DNA from 3 places in the Vibrio maritimus genome. Region 1 is predicted to be linked to each of the others. Evidence: riboswitches for the same ligand, from Rfam matches in the RefSeq annotation. Region 1 holds a riboswitch; each other region holds the start of a gene.
What was found. Region 1 has a riboswitch for thiamine pyrophosphate ahead of thiC (phosphomethylpyrimidine synthase ThiC). Riboswitches for the same ligand answer to the same signal wherever they lie in the genome.
Positions count from the first base shown of each region.

Region 2: it holds a riboswitch for thiamine pyrophosphate, as region 1 does, so the genes downstream of both, thiB (thiamine ABC transporter substrate binding subunit) here and thiC (phosphomethylpyrimidine synthase ThiC) in region 1, are expected to answer to the same signal.
Region 3: it holds a riboswitch for thiamine pyrophosphate, as region 1 does, so the genes downstream of both, thiD (bifunctional hydroxymethylpyrimidine kinase/phosphomethylpyrimidine kinase) here and thiC (phosphomethylpyrimidine synthase ThiC) in region 1, are expected to answer to the same signal.

Region 1 is NZ_CP090438.1:29,019-33,248, forward strand. Features, by position in the region: rRNA gene LY387_RS00125 (23S ribosomal RNA) at 1-1,033, shown strand, start outside; rRNA gene rrf (5S ribosomal RNA) at 1,161-1,276, shown strand; tRNA gene LY387_RS00135 (tRNA-Asp) at 1,317-1,393, shown strand; gene crcB (fluoride efflux transporter CrcB) at 1,764-2,147, shown strand; TPP riboswitch at 2,205-2,304, shown strand; gene thiC (phosphomethylpyrimidine synthase ThiC) at 2,418-4,230, shown strand, end outside.
Region 2 is NZ_CP090438.1:3,190,979-3,195,208, forward strand. Features, by position in the region: gene thiP (thiamine/thiamine pyrophosphate ABC transporter permease) at 1-574, opposite strand, end outside; gene thiB (thiamine ABC transporter substrate binding subunit) at 701-1,699, opposite strand; TPP riboswitch at 1,842-1,962, opposite strand; gene LY387_RS14550 (flavin prenyltransferase UbiX) at 2,040-2,660, opposite strand; gene mpl (UDP-N-acetylmuramate:L-alanyl-gamma-D-glutamyl-meso-diaminopimelate ligase) at 2,660-4,009, opposite strand.
Region 3 is NZ_CP090438.1:2,854,239-2,858,468, forward strand. Features, by position in the region: gene LY387_RS13045 (glycosyl hydrolase family 18 protein) at 1-1,208, opposite strand, end outside; TPP riboswitch at 1,617-1,718, shown strand; gene thiD (bifunctional hydroxymethylpyrimidine kinase/phosphomethylpyrimidine kinase) at 1,785-2,612, shown strand; gene LY387_RS13055 (ABC transporter ATP-binding protein) at 2,618-3,412, shown strand; gene LY387_RS13060 (ABC transporter permease) at 3,396-4,193, shown strand; gene LY387_RS13065 (ABC transporter substrate-binding protein) at 4,211-4,230, shown strand, end outside.

The DNA of each region.
Region 1 (4,230 bases):
GTCGAAGCTCTTGATCGAAGCCCCGGTAAACGGCGGCCGTAACTATAACGGTCCTAAGGTAGCGAAATTCCTTGTCGGGTAAGTTCCGACCTGCACGAATGGCGTAATGATGGCCACGCTGTCTCCACCCGAGACTCAGTGAAATTGAAATCGCTGTGAAGATGCAGTGTACCCGCGGCTAGACGGAAAGACCCCGTGAACCTTTACTACAGCTTGGCACTGAACATTGACCCTACATGTGTAGGATAGGTGGGAGGCTTTGAAACTAGTACGCCAGTATTAGTGGAGCCGTCCTTGAAATACCACCCTTGTAGTGTTGATGTTCTAACGTCGACCCCTTATCGGGGTTGCGGACAGTGCCTGGTGGGTAGTTTGACTGGGGCGGTCTCCTCCCAAAGAGTAACGGAGGAGCACGAAGGTGGGCTAATCACGGTTGGACATCGTGAGGTTAGTGCAATGGCATAAGCCCGCTTGACTGCGAGAATGACAATTCGAGCAGGTGCGAAAGCAGGTCATAGTGATCCGGTGGTTCTGAATGGAAGGGCCATCGCTCAACGGATAAAAGGTACTCCGGGGATAACAGGCTGATACCGCCCAAGAGTTCATATCGACGGCGGTGTTTGGCACCTCGATGTCGGCTCATCACATCCTGGGGCTGAAGTCGGTCCCAAGGGTATGGCTGTTCGCCATTTAAAGTGGTACGCGAGCTGGGTTTAGAACGTCGTGAGACAGTTCGGTCCCTATCTGCCGTGGGCGTTGGAAGATTGAAGGGGGCTGCTCCTAGTACGAGAGGACCGGAGTGGACGAACCTCTGGTGTTCGGGTTGTGATGCCAATCGCATTGCCCGGTAGCTAAGTTCGGAATCGATAACCGCTGAAAGCATCTAAGCGGGAAGCGAGCCCTGAGATGAGTCTTCCCTGGCACTTTAAGTGTCCTAAAGGGTTGTTCGAGACTAGAACGTTGATAGGCAGGGTGTGTAAGCGTTGTGAGGCGTTGAGCTAACCTGTACTAATTGCCCGTGAGGCTTAACCATACAACACCCAAAGGGTTTTGATGGACTCAAAGTAAGAACATTGAATGTGTATGAGAACACATTAACAGCTTTCCAGATATTTTGGCTTTTAGCTTTTTTGAAAAGCTGAAAACCAAAGCAGAATTTGCTTGGCGACCATAGCGTTGTGGACCCACCTGACTCCATGCCGAACTCAGAAGTGAAACGCAATAGCGCCGATGGTAGTGTGGGGCTTCCCCATGTGAGAGTAGGACATCGCCAGGCTTTAAATTTTGGACACTTGCATTAGCGAGTATGCCACTGCGGAGTGGTAGTTCAGTTGGTTAGAATACCGGCCTGTCACGCCGGGGGTCGCGGGTTCGAGTCCCGTCCACTCCGCCACTTATTAGAAAACCCGATGCGAAAGCGTCGGGTTTTTTATCATCTATAGTTTGGTAGCTTCCCTTTCAAGGAAGTCGAGTCCCGGTTGTATGCAACCCTAGACTGGGCGTCCCCGCCATTTATCAAGAAGCCTCGTTTAACGACGAGGTTTTTTTGCATTTGTAATTCTTTAATTATCTCGTACTGTATTCATCTGTAGCAATCAAACCACACTCAGTGCAAACGTTACTCCTGTAACTTTTGAATTTTTGGTAGGGTTCAGCCCACTACATCATCAAAATTTATCCTTAGTTTCCTAGATCTTCACTCGAATTTATAGAGTGTTCGTATATTATTACTCCCATCAGTAAGTTTTTTAAAAAGAGTGGTTATGGGACAGCTTTCAATTTTAGGCTTTATAGCAATCGGTGGGGCATTTGGCGCTTGCAGTCGCTATTTGATTTCTGAGCTTTGTGTGATGATCCTAGGGCGTGGTTTCCCTTATGGTACGTTAACCGTGAATGTTGTCGGTTCGTTTATCATGGGGCTGTTGATAGCGGCTTTTGAGGCAGAGGTGTTTGCTCCAGAGCCATGGCGTCAGATCATTGGTCTTGGCTTTTTAGGCGCATTGACGACATTCTCTACCTTTTCGATGGACAATGTATTACTAATGCAGCAAGGCGCATTTTTGAAGATGGGACTAAACGTGCTCCTTAACGTTGTGTTAAGTATCTCAGCCTGTTGGATAGGTTTTCAAATTTTAACCAAAAGTTAGTCAAAAACCACTCAACGGTTATTGAATGTTCGGAATCTTTTCTTCTATAATCGTTGCCAATACTTGTCGGAGTGCCCTCTGGGCTGAGACCGTTAATTCGGGATCCGTTGAACCTGATCTGGTTAATACCAGCGAAGGGAACAAGAGAATAAAAGTAACTTCACCTCTTTTATTATCAAATAGCTCGCGCTATTGCAGTTGATACCTCTTGTATTCACACATCCGTCAAGCATTTATCTTTTATAACTATATGATATATAAGGAAATGCTATGTCGACACGTAAGCAAAATAGACTAGACGCAAAGAACTTCATCGATACGTTATCGGTGACGCCTTATCCAAACTCAGAGAAAACCTATATTCAAGGTAGCCGCAGCGATCTGCAGGTACCGATGCGTAAGATCTCTCTTTCCGATAGTCTAATTGGTGGCAATCAAGATAACCCTGTATACGAGCCTAACGAGCCTATACACGTGTATGACACCTCTGGCTTATACACAGACCCTCAACATGACATCGACCTCTACAATGGCCTCCCAAAGCTCAGGGAGCAATGGATAGAAGAACGCCTAGATACGGAAGTACTAGACGGTGTGACTTCTGAGTTCGCCAAGGAGCGTTTAGCTGATGAAACCTTGGATGAGCTTCGTTACGGTCAATTACCTCGCATTAGACGTGGTGCCGATGGAGCATGCGTTACTCAACTTCACTACGCTCGCAAAGGCATTATTACTCCTGAGATGGAGTACATCGCCATCCGCGAGAATATGGGACGTCAAAAGCTTAAAGACGAAATGCTCACTCAGCAGCACCCTGGACAACACTTCGGCGCTAACCTACCAAAAGAAATCACTCCTGAGTTTGTGCGTAAAGAGGTTGCTGAAGGGCGTGCCATTATACCGTCAAACATCAATCACCCAGAGTCTGAGCCAATGATCATTGGTCGAAACTTTTTAGTGAAGGTTAACGCCAATATCGGTAATTCATCGGTCACGTCATCGATTGAAGAAGAAGTAGAAAAATTGGTGTGGGGTACGCGCTGGGGTGCCGATACCGTGATGGATTTGTCTACCGGACGAAATATTCACGAGACTCGAGAATGGATCCTTAGAAATAGTCCAGTACCGATCGGTACCGTTCCTATGTATCAAGCATTAGAAAAGGTAAATGGTGTAGCTGAGAATCTTACATGGGAAGTGATGCGAGATACACTGATAGAGCAAGCGGAGCAGGGGGTTGATTACTTTACGATCCACGCGGGTTTGCTCCTACATCATATCCCATTAACCGCAAAGCGTGTGACAGGCATTGTAAGCCGAGGTGGTTCTATTATCGCTAAGTGGTGTCTTGCGCATCATGAAGAGAGCTTCCTCTACACTAACTTCAAAGAGATCTGTGAGATTTGTGCACGCTATGACGTTGCGTTATCTCTAGGCGATGGGCTGCGCCCCGGTTCGATAGCCGATGCTAACGATGAAGCTCAGTTTGCTGAGCTTAGAACGCTTGGTAAACTGACTAAGATAGCGTGGGAACATGATGTTCAGGTAATCATTGAAGGCCCAGGCCATGTGCCAATGCATATGATTAAAGAGAACATGGAAGAGCAGCTTAAACATTGCCACGAAGCGCCTTTCTATACTCTAGGTCCATTGACTACAGATATTGCACCTGGCTATGACCACATTACCTCAGGTATCGGTGCTGCAATGATTGGTTGGTATGGCTGCGCTATGTTGTGTTATGTGACACCCAAAGAGCATCTTGGCCTGCCCAATAAAGAAGATGTGAAGACAGGTCTTATTACTTACAAACTTGCCGCACACGCTGCTGATTTGGCAAAGGGTCATCCGGGCGCTCAGATCCGTGATAATGCACTGTCAAAGGCAAGATTTGAGTTCCGCTGGGAAGATCAATTCAACCTCGCTCTCGACCCCGATACAGCACGCCAATTCCATGACGAAACCTTGCCTCAAGAATCTGGGAAAGTTGCCCACTTCTGTTCTATGTGTGGTCCTAAATTCTGCTCAATGAAAATCTCACAAGAGGTTCGCGAGTATGCAAAAGACTATCAATCCAATGAAA
Region 2 (4,230 bases), 420 kb from region 1:
ACCCAATAACATGGGGAAGATGCGATTTGAGCCTTGGCCACTCCACCAAACGAAAACATTGCCAACTGTTCATACCAAGATGAAGCGCCAGTTTACGCTGCTCTTCCGGCACGCCTTCGATGGTCACTAACAACAGACGTGTAGCAAAGGGAAGATTAAAGAAAACGTGCGCTAGGAGAATTCCGTTTAGCCCATAGATGGAAAAAAGCGCCGAGCCATCATTCAACCACCTTGAAATGATGCCTTGATTACCATAGATGGCAACAATACCAAACACACCGACCAGAACCGGCATCACCAAAGTGGTAGCAAACAACTTGAGCAGCCACTCTCGTCCCCAAAAATGACGACGGGAGAAAGCGTGAGCGACAGGCACGGCTAGCCCTACGCTCAATAGCGTAGATAGGCTTGCTTGCCAAAAACTAAACTTGGCAACGTGCTGATAATACGGGTCAGTAAAGAGAAGACCGATATCGCTGATCGAAGAGTATGACAGCAGTGTCCACAGGGACGCTGACACATACACTGCGATAAACAAGGCGACCACTAAGCCAGCTTTAGGGGTTTGAATCACAGTTACCTCAATGGAAAGTGGATGCCTGAAGAAAGTCACTCTAGGGATGGGAAAGTGACATCATCGGTTAGCGAAAACCGCTCGCCCCCTATCTATATAAACGAAGGGCGAACGTATTTCTGGGCGTTACTTGATCAGCGCAGCTTGCCACTCACGAATCCAAGCTTTGCGATTGCTTGCGACTTCATCTGGTGAGAACGACAGAGCTTTCGCTGGAACAGTTAGGTTTTCAAACCCTTCTGGCAGCTTACTATCTACAACAGGGTACATCCAGTTTCCGGTTGGGATGTTGGATTGGAAGCCGTCCGATACAATGAACTGCATAAACTCGTCGGCGAGTTTCTGATTTTTACTGCCCGCTACTTTCGCTGCAACTTCAACCTGAGTGTAGTGACCCTCAGCAAAGTCAGCCGCGACAAAGCGATTATCTTGCTCAGCAATAATGTGATAAGCCGGCGATGTGGTGTACGACAATACAAGATCCGATTCACCCTCTAGGAACATCGAATAAGCTTCTGACCACCCCTTAGTCACGGTCACGGTTTTCTTCGCTAGCTGCTGCCATGCCGCACTAGAATCGTCACCGTAGACCGACTTCATCCAAAGCAATAAACCTTGTCCTGGTGTGGAGGTGCGAGGGTCTTGGAAGATAACCTTTAGGTCATCACGCTGCTCGACCAGCTCCTTAAGGCTCTTAGGTGGGTTAGTCACTTTCTCTTTGTTGTACACAAACGCGAAATAACCGTAGTCAAATGGGACAAAAATATCATTGCTCCAACCGTTTGGTAGCGACACGGAAGACAAGTCTGCGTTGTGCTTGCCGAGCAGGCCTGATTTCTTCGCTTCACTCATCAAGTTGTTGTCCAAACCCAGCACCACATCGGCTTGTGTGCTGCTGCCTTCTAGGCGCAGTCGATTAAGGATCGAGACACCATCGTCAAGAGCAACAAAGTTTAGATCACAGCCACATTGTGCTTCGAATGCTTTCTCAATCGCAGGACCAGGTCCCCAGTCAGAAGCAAACGAATCATAGGTGTAGACCGTCAGCGTATCGGCTGCGGCAAGATGAGAGGTCGCAAGAAGTGCGGTCGCTAGAGCGACTTTGGTGATTGAGTGGTTTTTCACTGGTTCTGTCCTTAGTTATTGTTGTCAGATCCAGAAAAAATGTCGTAACGTTCTATAGCAGCAAAGAGCTATTGAACGCGATGCGATGGACAGAAATAACAGTCACCAGACATCATGATTCAAACCAAGTGAACATGCTCAGTGAGTATTGCAGCCTCATCCCTACGCCAGCATTATCTGGATCAGGGCTGTTCTCGAAAGTACGCGGGTATCAGGCTTCGCCTTCTCTCAGCACCACTGCTAGTGCACCCCGTGAGTTACAACCTTTTGCAGGCGAATTGTAACCTTTTCGTCACAGATTCGCCAAATCTATCCTTAATTTCAGTTAACCCACGCTCAATTATCGTTGGTCATATCCCCAGCGAGGCACAAGGTTTTGCTCAAGCCCCATATGGTCCAACACGCGAGCAACAATAAAGTCCACCAAGTCATCAATAGACTGAGGCTGATGATAAAAGCCAGGTGCCGCTGGCATAATTGTCACGCCCATCTGTGACAGCTTGTGCATGTTCTCCAGATGAATGGTCGAAAATGGCGTTTCACGCACCACCAAAAGAAGCTGACCTTTCTCTTTGATCACCACATCCGCAGCGCGCTCGATCAGATTATCCGACATACCATGCGCAATTGCCGCCACACTGCCCGCAGAGCAAGGACAAACGATCATTTGTTTAGGCGCCGCTGAACCTGATGCAACAGGAGAGAACCAATCCTCTTTACCACAAACAACCAGCTTCTCTGGATCGCACTTAAGGCGCTCGACTAGGGCTTTGTGTGCCGCATCTGGACCACTTGGCAGCTTGATATCGTGCTCGGTCGCCAACACCACGCGAGCTGCGGAAGAAATAAGAAGATAGACGGTGTAATCTTGAGCAAGCAAGCATTCAAGCAAGCGCATGCCGTAAGGCGCGCCTGACGCGCCAGTGAATGCTAGAGTAATGGCTTTGTCTGCCGGTTTCATTAGGCAAGTGCCTCCAGTAATTTCTGATGAATGCCACCAAAACCGCCGTTACTCATGACAAGGATTTGATCACCCGCTTGAGCCTGATCCGCGATCATTGCGACCAGTGAATCGATATCATCACTGACGCGCGCTGGTTGGATACAAGCATCAGCAATGTCTTGCACGGACCACTCAATGCTATCTGGCTGGAACAAGAAGACTTGGTCGGCTTTGGTTAAAGATTGCGCCAGCGTCTCTTTGTGTACACCACGCTTCATCGTTGCGCTGCGCGGCTCTAATACCGCAAAGATTCGCTTATCGCCGACCTTGTTACGAAGCCCATCCAATGTGAGTTCAATGGCTGTTGGATGATGGGCAAAGTCATCATAGACCGTCACTTGATTGACTTCGCCTTTTAGCTCTAAACGTCGCTTGGTATTGATGAACTTACCCAGCGCTTCGCAAGCGAGATCCGGTGTTACCCCCACATGTCTCGCACCTGCGATGGCCATCAGCGCATTATCCACATTGTGATCGCCAACCAAATCCCAGTTGACCTCCCCCACTTTTTCGCCGTGCAAGTAGACCTCAAAGTGTGAGCCGTCGATATTTAGCTTATTCGCATGCCAGTCAGCGTCAGGACCAGTGTGCTCGACCTCACTCCAGCAGCCACGCCCCAATACATCCACCAAGGCTTTATCGGCTTTCGGCGCCATAATGCGACCGTTACCTGGCACGGTTCTCACTAAGTGGTGGAACTGGCGCTTGATCGCCTCAAGATCATCGAAGATGTCCGCATGATCAAACTCTAGATTATTCATGATCAAGGTGCGTGGATGGTAGTGTACAAACTTAGAACGTTTGTCGAAAAAAGCACTGTCGTACTCATCCGCTTCGACGACAAAGAACATTGATTCACCTAGCCTTGCCGACTGACCAAAGTTCCCTAACACCCCGCCAACTAAGAAACCTGGTTGATAACCGCAGTCTTCTAATATCCAGCTCAGCATACTGGACGTCGTGGTTTTGCCATGAGTCCCTGATACCGCCAACACCCAGCGGTCATGCAGTAAGAATTCTTGTAGCCACTGAGGGCCTGAGGTGTATCGAAGATTGTGATTAAGTACATACTCGACACAAGGATTACCGCGACTCATTGCATTGCCGATAACAACAAGGTCTGGTGCCGGGTTAAGCTGCGATGGGTCGAAGCCCTCGATGATCTCGATACCCTCAGATTCCAATAACGTGCTCATTGGGGGGTAAACGTTGGCATCACTGCCCGTCACTCGATGTCCTAACTGCTGCGCCAAAACGGCAGCGCCACCCATAAAGGTGCCGCAGATACCAAGGATATGAATATGCATAACTTGCTCTCTTAATCTTTGTTGCGTGTTAGTTTACGCCATTGTCGCTATATATACCCAAAGCGCGTGTTAAAAGCGAGAAAGTTAGTGGTTAGACAAATAAATGTGACATTCATCATACAAATTAACACTCTGTAGTCTTACTTCATTACCATTAAAAAGTTCTGCCCCCTACAATAACCATGTGTGTAGATGAATACCCCCAAACTCGCGCAATCGTT
Region 3 (4,230 bases), 750 kb from region 1:
TGACCGGGTACATTGTTCCAGCCACCATAGAAGTCGTAGGTCATCGCGAAGATGTAATCCATATGAGGCACAGCATCGGCATAGTTCACATCTTCAATCTTGTCATAACCGACACCAACCGCAGATGTCAGTTCATAGGTACGGCCAGTCTCGACGGTTAGCTCATCTAGCATGATTCGAAGTTCTTGCATTAATGCTGCATAAGCATCACCGTCTTTCAAAGGATCACCAAGGTCGGGAGCGGCTCCTTGCCCACCTGGGTATTCCCAATCAATATCCACACCATCGTAGAACTTCCACGTCTGTAGGAAGCGCTTAACGGACGCAACAAATACGTCTCGATTTGCTTTATCAGTAAAGCTGTAGAAGGGATCTGAAAGGGTCCAGCCACCGATTGAAGGAAGGATTTTTAGATCGGGATTGCGCTGTTTGAGTGCCATGAGCATTGCGTAGTTACCTTTGATCGGTGAACTGTACTCATGCCCCGCTTGTGGGAAACTCTTTTGATAGGCCGCCCACGGATCGTGGATGACCACTTCATAGTCGGGCATTCCCTGACACGCTGTTTGAAGCGCATTAAAGCTGTTACCACCAACGGATTTAACTGACTCGTTTGGACCACAAATAGGAATAAAACCATAGATAATATGGGTTAGGTTATCGACGGGAATATTGTCCACGGTAAAGTCGCGACCGTAGATACCCCACTCGACAAAGTATGTCCCGACGACGGTATTTGGATCTGTATTGAAGGTCTTATTGTTAGGGTCAACGTTCATGGTGAGCGGCGCAAGGTGTGCACCATCAGTATCGGCAACAACCAGTTCAGCTGGCGCGCTACGGCTACACCCAGTAGCATCACACGCTTCCACCTCAACCTGGTAGCGACCTCCTTTCGCATACGTAAAGTTTGCTAAGGTTTGACTGCCCGAGATAGGACCGGTTGCAACCTTAACTCCATCAAAATAGATGTTGTAGGTGTCACCGGTTGTGCCACTCCATTGGTTAAATTGAATACCGATATCAGCGGCATCTTTATACTGCACCATCTGGTTGTAACCAGAGGTAGTTTCCATTGCGAGCTGAATCTTTGAAAATTGTAGATTGTTTGAGCCGTAGACATCGATAGACGGCGCAGCAGGAGCAGCCATGACGCTTTGACTCACTGCCAATGCGACCCCTGATAAGCCTAATAATAGTTTTTTCATTGCCATTCTCTTTCCTTGAAAGACGAAAAATTTCCTGCTCACAACTGTTTACAAGCTAAAACGGATCAAAAGTTCAATAACTTAAAATGTATTAAAAAGTTGTGAACATCGGTATTTATTAATAGGCAGATGTGTTTATTTTTTGTGCAAAAATAAAACTCACTTCGAGTCACCACTCAAAATTAGATCCTTTGTCTCAGGCATTTTCATTAACTCTTCAACCCTGTGCCCAGAATTTTTCACTCATTTAAAAGATCACAAAAGTCATAAATGCCAAACCCATCCACCAAGCAGATAGCCACCCTACCCACACATAAGAGAGGTGAATAACAATACATAAACCACATAAATAGCCGAAGCTGATCCGTTATTACTGGAAAAGTCACCACGCTTGTATGACAATGAGCCTCACATTAGTCGGGGGGCATTTATGCTGAGATCACCATAGTGGTGAGACCCGTTGAACCTGATTCAGTTAGCACTGGCGTAGGGAACTGATAGACAATGCAAAAAGACTCACTACCCAAGGTGTCTTTGGCAGGGCTATGGCTGTTCCTTCGCAGAAAAGGAGCATTTATGGTCACAGCATCGCAACACACCCCAATCGTATTAACCATTGCCGGCTCAGATTCTGGCGGTGGTGCTGGTATTCAAGCGGATATTAAAGCGATTTCAGCCACAGGTTCTTACGCCTGCTCAGTCATTACAGCGCTTACCGCTCAAAACACTCAAGGCGTAACAGGCATACTTGGCATTGACCCAGACTTCGTCAAAGCACAGCTTGATGCAGTTTTTAGCGACTTGAACGTTGTCGCTGTCAAAATCGGCATGCTGGCAGATGCCAATATCATTGGCGCTGTCGCCGAAAAACTTCGAGAATACCAACCACAATACATCGTTCTTGATCCGGTCATGGTTGCCACCAGCGGAGACCTTCTTCTTGAAAGTAGCGCCATTGATGCACTCAAAACACAACTGCTACCATTAGCGACCGTGATTACTCCTAACCTGCCAGAGGGCGCAGCACTATTAGGTTGTGATGTCCCACAATCTCAACAGGATATGGAAGCTCTGATCGACGCACTACGTGCTTTGGACACCCCTGCTATTTTGCTAAAAGGTGGGCACTTAGAGTCTGAGCAAAACAGTAATGATCTGTTGATTACTAATAGCGATGTTCAGTTCTTTAATACCACTCGGATCGCGACAAATAATACCCATGGAACGGGCTGTACCTTAAGCTCAGCGATAGCGTCCTTCCTAGCAAAGGGCAACGAACTGAGTGACGCAGTAAAACTGGGTAAAGATTATATTACCCAAGCGATAGCGCATGCTGATGAACTTAAGATCGGTAAAGGTCACGGCCCCGTCCACCACTTCTACGCCCTTAATAAAGGCGCCTAAGGCCAATGACGCCAATTCGTATTCAAGGAGCGACCCTAAGGTATTTGGGCGATAGCAGCGCAATATTCTCAGGGTTAGAAGTGACATTTGAACCGGCTACATGGACGGCTATTCTTGGTCCAAGTGGCTGTGGAAAATCGACGTTGCTACGCTACATAGCCGGGTTGCTCACTGATAAGGTCGAATTTTCAGCAACGGAGTTTTCCCCACCACTTGATGTGCTAGCCGGCCAGGTGGCCTACATGGCGCAGCAAGATCTGCTGATGCCATGGCTATCCGTGCTCGATAATGTGTGCCTAGCCTCTCGCTTAAATGGCAAGAAAGTGGACGCGCGGACTCTTCAAAAAGCACTGTCACTGCTGGAGAAAGTGGGGCTAGCGGATAAAGCCGCTTCAAACCCCAATGATCTATCTGGTGGTCAAAGGCAACGTGTCGCATTAGCTCGCACCTTAATGCAAGATAAGTCCGTCGTGTTGATGGATGAGCCTTTTTCAGCGCTCGATGCCGTCACGCGCTACAAGCTACAAGCGCTCGCAGCTAACCTGCTCAAAGACAAAACTGTGCTGCTGATTACCCATGATCCGCAAGAGGCGCTTCGTTTGGGTGAGCAGATCCTAGTCATGAATGGTAAGCCCGCGCGACTGCACAGCATTACTCCACCAAAGCAAGGAATACCTCGTGATATAGACGGCGAGTTCGCGGCTATTCAACAATCCATACTCGAGCACTTAGCTGGGAGTCACACAGAAAAACTCGATGTCGCTGAACGTCAAGGAGGCTCCCATGACGCCACTCGCTGAGGTTGCGAATCGAAGCCAAAAACAAGCGTCAAAGCAAGGTTTAAGCGCCATGATGCGCGTGATCATTAGCTTGCTGATTATCTTGGCTATCTGGAAGAGCATTGTGGTTATTTTTGATATGCCAAGCTTTATCCTCCCTGCGCCAGAGGCGGTATTTATAAAGCTTTTCGAACGCCATGATGTGTTGCTCAAGCATACCTGGGTGACTAGCCAAGAGATATTACTGGGTCTGTTACTTGGACTGTCTATGGGGCTTTTCTTTGCTCTACAGATGCTGCTGTTTCAGCCAGTAAAACGCTGGCTACTGCCGATTCTTATTACTAGCCAAGCGATCCCTGTATTCGCGCTGGCACCCATTCTGATGCTTTGGTTAGGGTATGGCATTGCCTCCAAAGTTGTCATGGCTGCACTGATTATCTTTTTTCCGGTAACCACCTGCTGTTATGACGGATTGCGAAATACGCCGACGGGCTATTTAGATCTCTCACAAACAATGGGCGCAAATCGCTGGCGTCAGCTTTGGCATATCCGCTTGCCTGCATCCTTGCCTGTACTAGCATCGGGCATTCGTGTTGCTGTGGTGGTCGCACCGATTGGCGCCGTTGCCGGCGAATGGGTGGGGTCAAGTGAAGGGCTTGGCTACCTCATGCTGCAAACCAATGCTCGAATGCTCATCGATGAGATGTTTGCAGCCCTGTTTATTTTGGCGGCTGTATCTGTCTCTCTCTACTTCATTACAGATTGGGCGCTAAGACGCCTTATCCCATGGGAAAATAACTAAATTCAAAAGGAAAAAGTATGAAATCCACGACAACTAA